Regions from separate parts of the Atlantibacter sp. genome, predicted to be linked through region 2. Evidence: predicted binding sites of a transcription regulator. Region 2 holds the regulator's gene; the other holds the start of a gene.

Region 1 (7,864 bases), on a different contig from region 2:
CGACCGTTGTGTCCGTAAACCCGCAAGTTCACCCGGATATCGTGGCGATGATCGGCGCGTCCGCTGCGCTGAGCCTATCTGGTATTCCGTTCAATGGCCCAATCGGCGCTGCACGCGTGGGTTACATCAACGACCAGTATGTGCTGAACCCGACTGCCGACGAACTGAAAAACAGCAAGCTGGATCTGGTGGTTGCCGGTACTGAAGGCGCTGTGCTGATGGTGGAATCCGAAGCAGAACTGCTGAGCGAAGATCAGATGCTGGGCGCAGTAGTATTTGGCCACGACCAACAGCAGATTGTTATCGAGAACATCAACTCACTGGTTGCTGAAGCGGGCAAACCGCGTTGGGACTGGCAGCCGGAAGCCGCTAACGATGCGTTGAACAGCCGCGTTGCCGCGCTGGCTGAAGCTCGTCTGAGCGACGCTTACCGCATTACCGACAAACAAGAACGTTATTCTCAGATCGACGCTATCAAATCTGACGTTATCGCTGCACTGCAGGCGGAACAATCAGAAGGCGACGCGCTGGATGAAAACGAACTGAACGACATTCTGCACGCTATCGAGAAAAACGTGGTGCGTAGCCGCGTACTGCGTGGCGAGCCGCGTATCGATGGCCGTGAAAAAGACATGATCCGTGGTCTGGACGTTCGTACCGGCGTACTGCCGCGTACTCACGGTTCCGCACTGTTCACCCGTGGTGAAACGCAGGCGCTGGTTACCGCGACGCTGGGTACTGCACGTGATGCGCAGAACCTGGACGAGCTGATGGGCGAACGTACCGACAACTTCCTGTTCCACTATAACTTCCCTCCGTACTCTGTTGGTGAGACCGGAATGGTAGGTTCACCGAAGCGTCGTGAAATCGGTCACGGTCGTCTGGCGAAACGCGGCGTGATGGCAGTTATGCCGGATGCAGAGCGCTTCCCGTACACCGTACGTGTCGTATCTGAAATCACCGAATCCAACGGTTCTTCATCCATGGCTTCCGTGTGCGGCGCTTCTCTGGCGCTGATGGACGCAGGTGTGCCGGTGAAAGCTGCCGTTGCGGGTATCGCGATGGGTCTGGTGAAAGAAGGCGACAACTTCGTGGTTCTGTCTGACATTCTGGGCGACGAAGATCACCTGGGCGACATGGACTTTAAAGTAGCCGGTAGCCGTGAAGGTATCTCCGCGCTGCAGATGGACATCAAAATCGAAGGCATCACCCGCGAAATCATGCAGGTGGCACTGAACCAGGCTAAGGGCGCGCGTCTGCACATCCTGAGCGTGATGGAGCAGGCTATCAACGCACCGCGTGGCGATATCTCCGAGTTCGCTCCGCGTATCCACACCATCAAAATCAACCCGGACAAGATCAAAGACGTGATCGGTAAGGGTGGTTCTGTGATCCGTGCGTTGACCGAAGAAACCGGCACCACCATCGAAATCGAAGATGACGGTACCGTGAAAATCGCAGCGACCGACGGTGAAAAAGCGAAACATGCTATCCGCCGTATCGAAGAGATCACCGCTGAAATCGAAGTGGGTCGCGTTTATAACGGTAAAGTCACCCGTATCGTTGATTTCGGTGCGTTTGTTGCCATTGGCGGCGGCAAAGAAGGCCTGGTACACATTTCCCAGATCGCTGACAAGCGCGTTGAGAAAGTGACTGATTATCTGCAGATGAATCAGGAAGTGCCGGTCAAAGTTCTGGAAGTGGATCGCCAGGGCCGTATCCGTTTAAGCATTAAAGAAGCAGCCGAGCCGTCTCAGCCGGCGGCCGCACCGGACGCTCCGGCAGCACCGCAAGCTGAATAAGGGTTGCTATTAGGCTCTCCATGTTCGCATGGAGAGCTCTTTGATACCGGGCTGGAAGCCGGGTTTGCAACCGGGGAACAGGACGTTCATCCAATTGTTGTCTTCGGGAGTGGGAAATGAAGCCTTTTTTGCGCTGGTGTTTCGTTGCGACAGCTCTCACGCTGGCAGGATGCAGCAACTCTGCCTGGCGTAAGAGTGAAGTCCTCGCGGTACCATTGCAACCGACTTTGCAGCAAGAAGTCATTCTGGCTCGCATGGAACAAATTCTTGCCAGTCGGGCTTTAACCGATGATGAACGTGCTCAGCTTTTATATGAGCGCGGAGTGTTGTATGATAGTCTTGGTTTGCGGGCACTGGCGCGAAATGATTTTTCACAAGCGCTGGCTATCCGCCCCGATATGCCTGAAGTATTCAATTACTTAGGCATTTATTTAACGCAGGCAGGCAATTTTGATGCTGCCTATGAAGCGTTTGATTCTGTACTTGAGCTTGATCCAACTTACAACTACGCGCATTTAAATCGCGGTATCGCCCTCTATTACGGCGGACGTTACCGGTTAGCGCAAGATGATCTGCTGGCGTTTTATCAAGACGATCCCAATGATCCTTTCCGTAGTCTGTGGCTCTATATTGCTGAAAGCAAACTGGATGAGAAACAGGCCAAAGCGTCGTTACAACAGCGCTTAGACAAATCGGATAAAGAGCAATGGGGATGGAACATTGTCGAGTTCTACCTGGGCAACATTAACGAAGCAACGTTAATGGAACGCCTCAAGGCGGACGCAACGGATAACACCTCGCTCGCTGAGCATCTCAGTGAAACCAACTTCTATTTAGGTAAGTACTACCTAAGTCTGGGGGAATTGGACAGCGCTACGGCACTGTTCAAATTAGCGGTAGCTAACAACGTACATAACTACGTTGAACACCGTTATGCATTGTTGGAATTAGCGCTCTTGGGCCAGGAGCAAGAAGACCTGGCAGAATCGGACCAGCAATAGCTGACGGACATTTATCAGCCCATAAACTTTTTTAAAGTCATCACCTTAACGGGTGAGGGCGTTTTTGTTCGTCAATCAATCAAATTTGAGCCGGTTCACACTTTTCAATGAAAATTGCAGATCTTTTTCATGATGAGTTATGTAGACTGGCCGCCATTTATCTTGAGGCACACGTACTACATGACTGAATTCGAAACCACTTTTTCTGATCTGGGGCTGAAGACTCCTATCCTTGAAGCCCTTACCGATCTGGGTTACGAAAAGCCATCTCCGATCCAGGCTGAGTGTATTCCGCACCTGCTTGGTGGCCGCGATGTTCTGGGTATGGCCCAGACAGGCAGCGGCAAAACCGCAGCGTTCTCTTTACCGCTGCTGAACAACCTTGATCCTGAATTGAAAGCGCCGCAAATCCTGGTGCTGGCCCCGACCCGCGAGCTGGCGGTTCAGGTTGCTGAAGCAATGACGGACTTCTCTAAACATATGCATGGCGTAAACGTGGTAGCCCTTTACGGCGGCCAGCGTTATGACGTGCAACTGCGTGCCCTGCGTCAGGGCCCACAGATTGTTGTGGGTACCCCAGGCCGCCTGCTTGACCATTTAAAACGCGGTACGCTGAACCTGTCCAACCTGAGCGGTCTGGTACTGGACGAAGCGGATGAAATGCTGCGTATGGGCTTCATCGAAGACGTTGAAACCATCATGGCGCAGATCCCGGAAGGTCATCAGACCGCTCTGTTCTCCGCCACCATGCCGGAAGCGATTCGCCGTATTACCCGCCGCTTTATGAAAGAGCCGCAGGAAGTACGCATTCAGTCCAGCGTGACCACTCGCCCGGACATCAGCCAGAGCTACTGGACTGTTTACGGCATGCGTAAAAACGAAGCGCTGGTGCGTTTCCTGGAAGCGGAAGACTTTGACGCGGCGATTATTTTCGTGCGTACCAAAAACGCGACCCTGGAAGTGGCTGAAGCGCTGGAGCGCAGCGGTTACAACAGCGCCGCGCTGAACGGCGACATGAACCAGGCGCTGCGTGAGCAGACCCTGGAGCGCCTGAAAGATGGTCGTCTGGACATCCTGATTGCGACCGACGTTGCGGCCCGTGGCCTGGACGTTGAGCGTATCAGCCTGGTTGTTAACTACGACATCCCGATGGATTCAGAATCTTACGTTCACCGTATTGGCCGTACCGGCCGTGCGGGTCGTGCTGGCCGCGCGCTGCTGTTCGTTGAGAACCGCGAGCGTCGTCTGCTGCGCAACATCGAACGCACCATGAAACTGACCATCCCGGAAGTGGAACTGCCGAACGCAGAACTGCTGGGCACACGCCGTCTGGAGAAATTCGCCGCTAAAGTACAGCAGCAGCTGGAAAGCAGCGATCTGGATCAGTACCGCGCCCTGCTGGCGAAAATCCAGCCGACTGCGGAAGACGAAGAGCTGGACATCGAAACTCTGGCTGCCGCGCTGCTGAAAATGGCACAGGGCGAACGCCCGCTGATCCTGCCGCCGGATGCGCCGATGCGTCCGCGTCGTGAATTCCGTGAGCGTGACGATCGTTTCGAACGTCGCAGCGATCGTAACGATCGTGGTCCGCGTAGCGACCGTCCGCAGCGTGAAGGCGAAGAGCGTCCGCGCCGTGAACGTCGTGACGTTGGCGATATGGAACTGTACCGCATTGAAGTGGGTCGTGATGATGGCGTTGAAGTTCGTCATATCGTTGGCGCTATCGCTAACGAAGGCGACATCAGCAGCCGTTACATCGGCAACATCAAGCTGTTTGCTTCCCACTCCACCATTGAGCTGCCGAAAGGTATGCCGGGTGAAGTTCTGCAACACTTTACCCGCACGCGTATTCTCAACAAACCGATGAATATGCAACTGCTGGGCGACGCGCAACCGCGTCCGGATCGCGGCGGTGAACGTCGTGGTGGTGGTGCCGGGGCTGGCGCTGGCCGTGGCGGTTTCGGCGGCGAGCGTCGTGAAGGCGGTCGTAGCGAAGGTCGTCGTTTCAGCGGCGAACGTCGTGAAGGTGGCGCAGGCCGTAGCTTTAGCGGTGAGCGTCGTGAAGGTGGCCGTGGCCCGCGTCGTGAAGATGGCGCAGCACCGTCCCGTCGTCGCTTTGGTGACGCATAAGTCCTGAACGCCTTACGGTTTACAAACTGTAAAGTTTAATAAACAGTCCCAGTCAAAATGATTGGGACTTTTTTTATCTGGTTTGTACTCATGTACTGGTACAATGAGGCATCCTCTTTCAGGATTCGATTGTTACTACAGGACATAAAATGGCAACCCTCTCCACCACCAGCGTATCGCCTTCCATTCTGGGCGGCATTGTTATCATTGCAGGCACTATCATCGGAGCGGGGATGTTTTCTCTGCCGGTCGTTATGTCTGGCGCGTGGTTTTTCTGGTCGCTGGCGGCGTTAGGGATAACCTGGTTCTGTATGCTGCACTCCGGCTTAATGATCCTCGAAGCTAACCTCAACTACGCGCCCGGTGCCAGCTTCGATACCATGACCAAAGATCTGCTGGGCAAATACTGGACCTGGATTAACGGCCTCTCTATCGCCTTTGTGCTGTATATCCTGACCTATGCCTATATCTCGGCAAGCGGCTCGATACTGCATCACACGCTGTCGGAAATGTCGCTGTCGTTTTCTCCTCGGCTGGCGGGGCTGATTTTTGCTTTGATCGTAGCATTCGTGGTGTGGCTCAGCACACGCGCGGTCAGCAGAATGACGGCGATTGTGCTTGGCGCGAAAGTGATTACTTTTTTCCTGACCTTCGGCAGTCTGTTAGGCCATGTGGAACCCGCCACGCTGTTTAACGTCGCGGAACCGCAGCCTTCCTACTTCCCCTATTTATTAATGACGTTGCCGTTCTGTCTTGCGTCGTTTGGCTATCATGGCAATGTGCCGAGCCTGATGAAGTATTACGGCAAAGATCCGCGCACTATCGTCCGTTGCATCGTCTGGGGAACGCTTATTGCGCTGGCGCTGTATACCATCTGGCTGCTGGCGACCATGGGGAATATCCCGCGTCCGGCATTTATTGAGATTGCCCGTCAGGGCGGCAACATTGATGTGCTGGTCCAGGCGCTGGCTGGCGTGTTGAACAGCAAAACCCTCGATCTGCTGTTAATCATCTTCTCTAACTTCGCCGTTGCCAGTTCATTCCTGGGCGTAACCCTGGGCCTGTTTGATTATCTGGCGGATTTGCTCGGTTTTGATGATTCCGCACTCGGGCGTTTCAAAACCGTGCTGTTAACCTTCGTACCGCCTGTCGCGGGCGGGATGCTGTGGCCGAACGGGTTTTTGTACGCCATCGGCTACGCCGGGCTGGCCGCCACTATTTGGGCCGCGATTGTGCCGGCATTACTGGCCCGCGCGTCGCGTAAGCGCTTCGGCAGTCCGCTGTTTCGCGTCTGGGGCGGGAAGGGAATGATCGTGTTGATTCTGGTCTTCGGCATCGGCAATGCGTTGGTGCATCTGTTATCGACGGCGAATCTGCTACCGGTTTATCAATAAAAAACGCCCTCCGTGTGGAGGGCGCTCTGTTAAAGCGATTCACGAACCTGCATCGCCAAATCGAAGGAGTGAAGACGGGCCTGATGATCGAAAATCTGCCCGTTAACCATGATTTCGTCAGCCTCGGTTTCCCGCAGGATTGATAGCAAACCGTGGCGCACTTTGGCTTTATCACCCACCAGCGACATCCCCAGCGCCTGCTGAACGCCGTACTGTTCAGCCGGGCTCCAGATACTCTCCATGCTTTCCACCGGCGGCGGTAACTGCCCGGCTTCGCCACGGCGCAGCTTAACAAATGCCTGCTGCATTGAGGTAAACAAAAACTCCGCGTCGCGATTGCTGTCGGCGGCCACAATATTGATACACACCAGCGCGTACGGTTTTTCCAGCCGCCCGGACGGTTTGAACTGGGTGCGATACAGATGCAGCGCCTGGAACAGCATATCCGGGGCGAAGTGCGAGGCAAACGCGAAAGGCAGGCCCATCTGGGCCGCCAGCTGTGCGCTGTACAAGCTGGAGCCTAACAGCCACAGCGGTATTTTCGCGCCGTAGCCCGGCACCGGACGCACGGCAGGATGCGGATCGCGGGCATCAAACCATTCCACCAGCTCATTCACATCGCGCGGGAAGTTATCTATGTCGCCGCTCATATGGCGGCGCAGCGCCATCATGGTGCGCTGATCGCTGCCCGGCGCGCGGCCCAGCCCCAGCTCGATACGGCCAGGATACAGCGCGTCCAGAGTGCCGAACTGTTCGGCGATCACCAGCGGTGAGTGGTTAGGCAGCATCACGCCGCCAGAGCCCAGGCGCAGCGTGGAGGTATTCGCGGCAAGATAGCCGATCAGCACCGACGTCGCCGCGCTGGCGATACCGGTCATATTATGGTGCTCAGCCAGCCAGTAGCGGTGATAGCCGCGCGCTTCGGCAAGCTTCGCTAAATCCAGAGAATGTTGAAAAGCGTCCCGGGCGCTGAGCCCTTGCGGGATCGGGGCCAGGTCGAGCAAAGAGAAAGGTACAGTTGATTGCGTGGTCATAGCAGCTCACTTTGTCACAGCACTGTTTCAGATTAAAGGTCTGCCTCTGGCGCGTACGCGCCAGAAAGCTGTACCTTTTAATACTGCATTAAAATTCGCTGATTGCTGTTAACAAAGTGAGCTTTTTTTAGGCCTGTAGCTCAAGTCCGGCCAGGCGCAGCCAGTATCCGTTGCAGTCGCTGTTGGCTTCCAACGCCAATGGCGCCGCGCCGGTTTCATTGGCACGGAAGGCGTTTAGCATCTCGATGGTCTCCGTGCCCATAGGGGAGAGTCGCACCACATCCACTAAATCCTGCATAGAGGCTAACTCATTGCCGAGATTGTAGACGTAGCCGCTCATGGTCTGGATGCCGTTCAGCACAAACACCTGCTGGCCCTCCTGCGAATGGATAACCCGCCCGTGGGGATACTTAATGCAGCAGGTTTCGCATTCATCTTTAGGCCGGTCTTCTGAGCGCGCGGTAAAGCAGCGGGCGGAATAAGCCAGCGGCAGATGACCGTAG
Region 2 (7,864 bases):
ACGGGGGGAGCTACACCTTTCCGGGCAACTGGCAGCTCGCCTGGGTAAACCAGGAAACCCCTGCCCTCGCCGTCCCGGCCATTGAATACGTGATCGACGGCGATCGCGAATACCGCCAGTTTGAGCGCGAGCTTAACGACGCCAACGTCCGCAATGACGGTCACGCCATCGCCACCGCGCACGGCAAACTCGACGCCATAAATGCCTGGTCGATCCGCGCCCGCGCCGCCAGTCTGTTGCACGGATTAGGCTTCAGTAACGAGCAGCTTGACCGCCCGGTTAGCGATTTCTCCGGCGGCTGGCGGATGCGCCTTAACCTGGCGCAGGCGCTGATCTGCCGTTCCGACCTGCTGCTGCTCGATGAACCCACCAACCACCTGGACCTGGACGCGGTTATCTGGCTGGAAAAATGGCTGAAAAGCTATCAGGGAACGCTGATTTTGATTTCCCACGACCGTGACTTCCTCGATCCGGTGGTGGATAAAATCATTCATATCGAGCAGCAGACGATGTTCGAATACACCGGCAACTACAGCTCGTTCGAGCGCCAGCGCGCCACGCGCCTTGCGCAGCAGCAGTCGATGTATGAAAGCCAGCAGCAGCGCGTGGCGCACCTGCAAAGCTTTATTGACCGTTTTAAAGCCAAAGCCTCCAAAGCGAAGCAGGCCCAGAGCCGCATCAAAATGCTCGAGCGCATGGAGCTGATTTTGCCGGCGCACGTCGACAACCCGTTCCACTTTAGTTTTCGCGCCCCGGAAAGCCTGCCCAACCCGCTGCTGAAAATGGAAATAGTGAGCGCGGGCTATGGCGATAAAACGATTCTCGACTCAATTAAACTCAACCTGGTGCCGGGCTCGCGCATCGGTTTGCTGGGCCGTAACGGCGCGGGTAAATCAACGCTGATCAAACTGCTGGCGGGCGAACTGGCTCCGATGCAGGGCGAAATCGGTCTGGCGAAAGGTATCAAGCTGGGTTACTTCGCCCAGCACCAGTTGGAGTTTTTGCGTGCCGACGAGTCGCCGCTCCAGCACCTGGCGCGTATTGCACCGCGTGAACTGGAACAGCAGCTGCGCGATTACCTCGGCGGATTCGGTTTCCAGGGCGATAAGGTTAGCGAGAATACCGAACGCTTCTCCGGCGGCGAAAAAGCGCGCCTGGTGCTGGCGCTGATCGTCTGGCAGCGCCCTAACCTGCTGCTGCTTGATGAACCGACCAACCACCTCGATCTGGATATGCGCCAGGCATTGACCGATGCGCTGATTGAATTTGAAGGCGCGCTGGTGGTGGTCTCGCACGACCGCCATTTACTGCGTTCTACCACCGATGACCTGTATCTGGTGCATGACGGCAAAGTGGAAGCCTTCGACGGCGATCTGGAAGATTACCAGAAGTGGTTAAGCGACCTGCAAAAGCAGGAAAGCCAGCCGGCAGAAGCCGCAAAAGACAACGCCAACAGCGCCCAATCGCGTAAAGATCAGAAGCGCCGTGAGGCAGAGCTGCGCACCCTGACGCAGCCGCTGCGCAAAGAGATTATGCGTCTCGAAAAGCTGATGGAAAAACTCCAGCAGCAGCTTGCCGATGTGGAAGAACAGCTTGGCGACAGCACGTTATACGATCAAAGCCGTAAGGCCGATTTAACGGACTGCCTGCAACGCCAGGCCAAAACCAAAGGCGACCTGGAAAACTGCGAAATGGAATGGCTGGACGCTCAGGAGCAGTTGGAGCAACTGCTTCAGGAGCCATAATCACCGATGCCCTTCTTCGGCCAGCATCACGGGAAGGGCGAATACTCACGATGAACCTGTGCTATGGCTGAAATTACTCCTGCGGATTTAACCGAGAACGAAGAGACGTCGCGCCATTTTCGGCCTATGCCGGGCGTGCGCAATCCTCATCTGCAAACCATGCTGCCGCGCATCCTGCGGCGGCGGCTCCAGTTCACCCCGGTATGGCAGCGGCTGGATACGCCCGATGGCGATTTTGTCGATCTGGCCTGGAGCGAAGATCCAGAACAGGCGCGCCATAAACCCCGGCTGGTGATTTTCCACGGTCTGGAAGGCAGCCTGAACAGCCCTTACGCCCACGGACTGATCCAGGCGGCGAAAGCCCGCGGCTGGCTGGGGGTGGTAATGCATTTCCGGGGATGCAGCGGTGAACCGAATCGCATGCACCGCATTTACCATTCCGGCGAAACCGAAGACGGCCGCTGGTTTCTGGAGTGGGTCGCGCAACAGTTTGGCGAGCAGCCCACCGCGGCGGTAGGTTTTTCTCTCGGCGGCAATATGCTGGGCTGCATGTTGGCGAAGTATCCACAACTGCCGGTCAACGCGGCGGTGATTGTCTCCGCGCCGTTTGTGCTGGAACATTGCTGCTACCATATGGAAAAAGGCTTTTCCCGGGTCTATCAGCACTACCTGTTGAATTTGCTTAAGGCCAATGCCTCGCGCAAGCTGCTGGCTTATCCGGGTACGCTGCCGGTAGATATAGCCCAGTTGAAAGGGATCCGCCGCCTGCGTGAATTCGACGATTTGATCACCTCAAAAGCCCACGGTTTTGACGACGCCATCGATTATTACCGGCGCTGTAGCGCGATGCCGCTGCTGGCGTCGATTACCCAGCCTACACTTATCATTCATGCGCAGGACGACCCGTTTATGGATAGCCACGTTATCCCAGATATCGCCCAGCTACCGGCCAATATCGAATACCAGTTGACCGAATATGGCGGGCACGTGGGATTCGTAGGCGGTACCGCCCTGCGTCCGAAAATGTGGCTTGAAGCGCGCATTCCCGACTGGCTCACACCTTATCTGGATAAACCATGATTATTCCCTGGCAATCCCTCGACCCGGAAACGCTTGAAAACCTCATTGAAGCTTTTGTCTTGCGGGAAGGCACCGATTATGGTGAACATGAACGCTCGCTCAGCGATAAAGTCTCTCAGGTAAAGCACCAACTGGAACGCGGCGACGCGGTTCTGGTGTGGTCGGAACTGCATGAAACGGTCAACATCATGCCGCGCGATCAGTTTCGGGGGTAAGACCGCTCGCTGAACAATAAAAACCACTGGCGGCAGATCAGACCGCCAGAACTCATTCGCCTTGCACGGGTCTTATTTTCACGTCGCTACCCTAAGGAGTTGTTCCGCTATGTCTGCCCAACATCCGATCATCGCCGTTACCGGCTCCAGCGGGGCCGGGACCACCACCACCAGCCTCGCCTTTCGTAAGATTTTCGCCCAGCTCAACCTGCATGCCGCTGAAGTGGAAGGGGACAGCTTTCATCGCTATACCCGCCCTGAAATGGATATGGCGATCCGCAAAGCGCGCGACGTGGGCAGGCACATCAGCTATTTCGGGCCGGAGGCCAACGACTTTGGCCTGCTGGAACAGACTTTTAATCAGTACGGGCAAACCGGTACCGGGCAATCGCGTAAATATCTGCATACCTATGACGAAGCCGTACCCTGGAACCAGGTACCGGGTACTTTTACCCCCTGGCAACCGTTGCCCGAACCCACGGACGTGCTGTTTTACGAAGGGTTGCATGGCGGCGTGGTGACGCCCCATCATGATGTCGCGCGCCATGTGAATTTGCTGGTGGGCGTGGTGCCGATCGTCAACCTGGAATGGATCCAGAAGCTCATCCGTGACACCAGCGAACGCGGGCACTCCCGTGAAGCGGTGATGGATTCGGTCGTGCGTTCGATGGAAGACTACATCAACTTCATCACGCCGCAGTTCTCGCGTACCCATATTAACTTCCAGCGTGTCCCCACCGTTGATACATCAAACCCGTTTGCCGCGAAGGCAATTCCTTCGCTGGATGAGAGCCTGGTGGTGATTCACTTCAGGAACCTGGAAGGGATCGATTTCCCCTGGCTGCTGGCCATGTTGCAGGGCTCATTCATTTCCCACATCAATACATTAGTGGTGCCAGGCGGGAAAATGGGGTTGGCGATGGAGCTGATCATGCTGCCGCTGGTAAAAAGAATCATGGAAGGGCGAAAAATTTAAGGCGGCAACGCCGCCTTATTAAGCACTTATCCTTCAATCACTTCGTAGGAATGGGTGACGTTCACCGCTTTTTCCAGCATCAAGGCGACTGAACAATATTTCTCTGCCGACAGATCTACCGCACGGGACACCGCCGCGTCTTTTAACGCTTTACCGGTCACGATGAAATGCAGGTTGATGTGGGTAAAGTAGCGCGGCGCTTCTTCACGGCGCTCGGAGGTCAATTTCACCTCGCAGTCGGTGATGTCATGACGTCCTTTCTGAAGGATCGACACCACATCAATGGCGCTGCAACCGCCCGCCGCCATTAATACCATTTCCATCGGGCTGGGCGCTTTGTCACCGGAGTTGCCGTCCATTAAAACCTGGTGTCCTGAGGCGGACTCACCGAGAAAAGTTAACCCTTCTACCCACTTCACTCTTGCCTGCATTTTGGTTACTCCAGTGTTTCAAAATTACTGACAGATTACGCGGCTGTAACAAAACGCGCAACGGATGAGAGCCAGGTCAAGCTGAAACGAGACAATAGGAGACACTCACGTAAAGCTATGCTAAAACAGTCGGATGCTACAGCGATACATTGATGTAATGCATGTGTGCATACGACCACACCTATTACAGGCCACAGGACGTTAAAGGCCCCTTCTCCGGCCAGGAGAAGAGACGATTGCAAAAACCCAGAGGGTTATTATTGTTGCTCTCTGGAGTCAGCTTAAAACAGAGGATAACCGCGCATGGTGCTTGGCAAACCGCAAACAGACCCGACTCTCGAATGGTTCTTGTCTCATTGCCATATTCATAAGTACCCATCGAAGAGCACGCTGATTCACCAGGGTGAAAAGGCGGAAACGTTGTATTACATCGTTAAAGGCTCCGTGGCAGTGCTGATTAAAGATGAAGAGGGCAAGGAAATGATCCTCTCTTATCTGAATCAGGGCGATTTCATCGGCGAACTGGGATTGTTCGAAGAAGGTCAGGAACGCAGTGCCTGGGTTCGCGCCAAAACGGCGTGTGAAGTGGCAGAAATCTCTTATAAAAAATTCCGTCAGCTGATTCAGGTTAACCCTGACATCCTGATGCGTCTGTCTTCGCAGATGGCGCGCCGTCTGCAGGTGACGTCAGAGAAAGTGGGCAACCTCGCCTTCCTTGATGTCACTGGCCGCATCGCACAAACGCTGCTGAATCTGGCCAAACAGCCGGATGCCATGACCCACCCGGATGGTATGCAGATCAAAATTACCCGTCAGGAGATCGGCCAGATCGTCGGCTGCTCCCGCGAAACCGTTGGCCGCATTTTGAAAATGCTTGAAGATCAAAACCTGATCTCCGCCCACGGTAAGACCATTGTGGTTTACGGTACCCGCTAAACCCTGCGAAACGGCGTGGCAACACGCCGTCTCATCCGATCTCACCCATGTGGCGACGCCTGATCTACCACCCCGAAATCAACTACGCACTTCGTCAAACCCTGGTGTTGTGTTTGCCTGTGGCGGTGGGTCTGGTTCTGGGCCATCTGCAACAAGGTCTCCTGTTCTCCCTCGTTCCCGCCTGCTGCAACATCGCTGGCCTGGACACCCCGCACAAGCGCTTCTTTAAACGCCTGGTTATTGGCGGGTCACTGTTCGCGCTCAGCAGCCTGGCGATGCAGTTACTGCTGCTTAACGCCGTGCCGCTGCCACTGGCGCTCTCCGGGCTGGCGCTGATCCTGGGCGTAACGGCGGAAATCAGTCCGCTTCATGCTCGCCTGCTCCCGGCGTCGCTTATTGCAGCGATATTCACACTCAGCCTGGCGGGCTATATGCCGATGTGGGAGCCGCTGCTGCTGTATGCCTTGGGCACGCTGTGGTATGGGCTGTTTAACTGGTTCTGGTTCTGGGTGTGGCGCGAACAGCCGCTGCGCGAAACCCTGAGCCTGCTGTACCGCCAGTTGGCGGAATATTGCGAAGCCAAATACAGCCTGCTGACCCAGCATACCGATCCGCAAAGCGCGTTGCCGCCGCTGCTGGCACGCCAGCAAAAAACCGTCGACTTGATTACCCAGTGTTATCAGCAGCTACATATGCTGTCGACCGGTAAGCATCACGGCTATAAACGCCTGCTGCGCACTTTCCAGATCGCGCTGGATTTGCAGGAGCATATTTCCGTCAGCCTGCATCAGCCCGAAGAGGTGCAGAAACTGGTGCGCGAAAGCCACGCCGAGGCGGTGATCCGCTGGAATGCCCAGACGGTGGCGGCCCGCCTGCGGGAACGCGCCGACGATATCCTGTATCACCGTTACCCGAAGCGCTTTGAAATGGATAAGCAGATTGGCGCGCTGGAAAAAATTGCCCGCCAGCACCCCGATAACCCGGTGGGACAGTTCTGCGAATACCATTTCAGCCGTATCGCCAGAGTGCTGAAATCCCAGCGTCCACTGTATTCGCGCGATCTGATGGAAGATAAGCAGCGCCGCCTGCCCGTGCTGCGCGCGTTGAAAAGCTATCTGTCATTGAAGTCCACCGCCCTGCGCAGTTCCGCCCGTATCGCGGTGATGCTGAGCATTGCCAGCCTGGTGGGTAGCGCCCTGCACCTACCGAAACCCTACTGGATTTTAATGACCGTGATGTTCGTGACCCAGAACGGCTACGGCGCCACGCGGGTGCGTATTCTCCACCGAGCGGGCGGCACCATGGCCGGGCTTATCATCGCCGGGATCACTCTGCACTATCACGTTGCCGATGGCTACACCCTGCTGGCGATGTTGGTCATCACCATCGTGAGCTATCTCATCATCCGCAAAAATTACGGCTGGGCGACTATCGGCTTTACCGTCACGGCGGTGTATAGCCTGCAACTGCTCTCCCTGAGCGGGGAGCAGTATATTCTGCCGAGACTGATTGATACCTTGATTGGCTGCCTGATCGCCTTTGGCGGCATGGTGTGGTTGTGGCCCCAGTGGCAAAGCGGCCTGCTGCGTAAAAACGCTCACGATGCGCTGGAGGCAGACCAGAAAGCGATACGCTTGATCCTCAGTGACGACCCGCAACCTACGCCGCTGGCCTGGCAGCGCATGCTGGTCAACCAGGCGCATAACGCGTTGTACAATTCGCTGAACCAGGCGATGCAGGAACCGGGATTCAATACCCGCTATCTGGAAGAGATGAAGCTGTGGGTGACCCACAGCCAGTTTATCGTCGAGCATATTAATGCGATGACCACTATGGCGCGGGAACACACCATGCTGACGCGTGACCTGGCGCAGCGCTATTTGCAGTCCTGCGAAATTGCGCTCCAGCGCTGCCAGCAGCGGCTGGAATATGACGAGCCGGGGGAAACCAAAGACGCGGTGATCCTGGATATGCCGGAAGCCCTGTCTCAGGGGCCGTTAAGCGTGCTGGAACAGCATCTCCAGCGGATACTCGGCCATCTCGACACCATGCACACCATTTCGTCAGTAGCATGGCGTCAGCGGCCGCATCATGGGATCTGGCTAAACCGGCGGCTCAATAATCCGAAAGCGGTTAACGACTGACTTTCGCAACGGCCTGCGCGAAGCGCGTCATGCCTTCATCGATATCGGCACTTTCAACCACCAGCGATGGCGCGAAGCGCATCACATCCGGGCCAGCGTTCAGCACCATCACGCCCGCTTCTGCCGCCGCGTGCAAAAACTCACGCGCACGGCCTTTGTACTGCGGTTTAAGCTCGGCGCCAATCAGTAGCCCCATGCCGCGAATGTCGCTGAACACGTCGTACTGCGCGTCAATTTGCTCAAGATGCTTCACGAACTGGGCACGTTTTTGGTTCACGCCAGCCAGTACATCCGGGGTATTGATGATATCGAACGCCGCGCCGGCTACCGCACAGGC

Evidence for each region. Region 2 encodes CRP, which controls carbon source genes, mostly activating them, when cyclic AMP is high. Its sites were predicted from a motif close to ATGTGANNNNNNTCACAT; they were not measured.
Region 1: yrbN (protein YrbN) is a predicted target of CRP. The motif match lies at 2,887-2,904, and genes of this name have one in related genera.

Annotation. Positions count from the first base shown of each region.
Region 1 covers NZ_DAMBQK010000028.1:21,466-29,329, reverse strand. The annotation lists gene pnp (polyribonucleotide nucleotidyltransferase) at 1-1,802, shown strand, start outside; gene nlpI (lipoprotein NlpI) at 1,919-2,803, shown strand; gene yrbN (protein YrbN) at 2,911-2,991, shown strand; gene RT120_RS19310 (DEAD/DEAH family ATP-dependent RNA helicase) at 2,984-4,933, shown strand; gene mtr (tryptophan permease) at 5,083-6,327, shown strand; gene RT120_RS19300 (luciferase-like monooxygenase) at 6,357-7,361, opposite strand; gene RT120_RS19295 (U32 family peptidase) at 7,489-7,864, opposite strand, start outside.
Region 2 covers NZ_DAMBQK010000007.1:10,426-18,289, forward strand. The annotation lists gene RT120_RS08635 (ABC transporter ATP-binding protein) at 1-1,745, shown strand, start outside; gene RT120_RS08640 (hydrolase) at 1,809-2,825, shown strand; gene RT120_RS08645 (YheU family protein) at 2,822-3,040, shown strand; gene RT120_RS08650 (phosphoribulokinase) at 3,150-4,016, shown strand; gene RT120_RS08655 (OsmC family protein) at 4,043-4,447, opposite strand; gene crp (cAMP-activated global transcriptional regulator CRP) at 4,751-5,383, shown strand; gene RT120_RS08665 (YccS/YhfK family putative transporter) at 5,431-7,527, shown strand; gene RT120_RS08670 (aspartate aminotransferase family protein) at 7,517-7,864, opposite strand, start outside.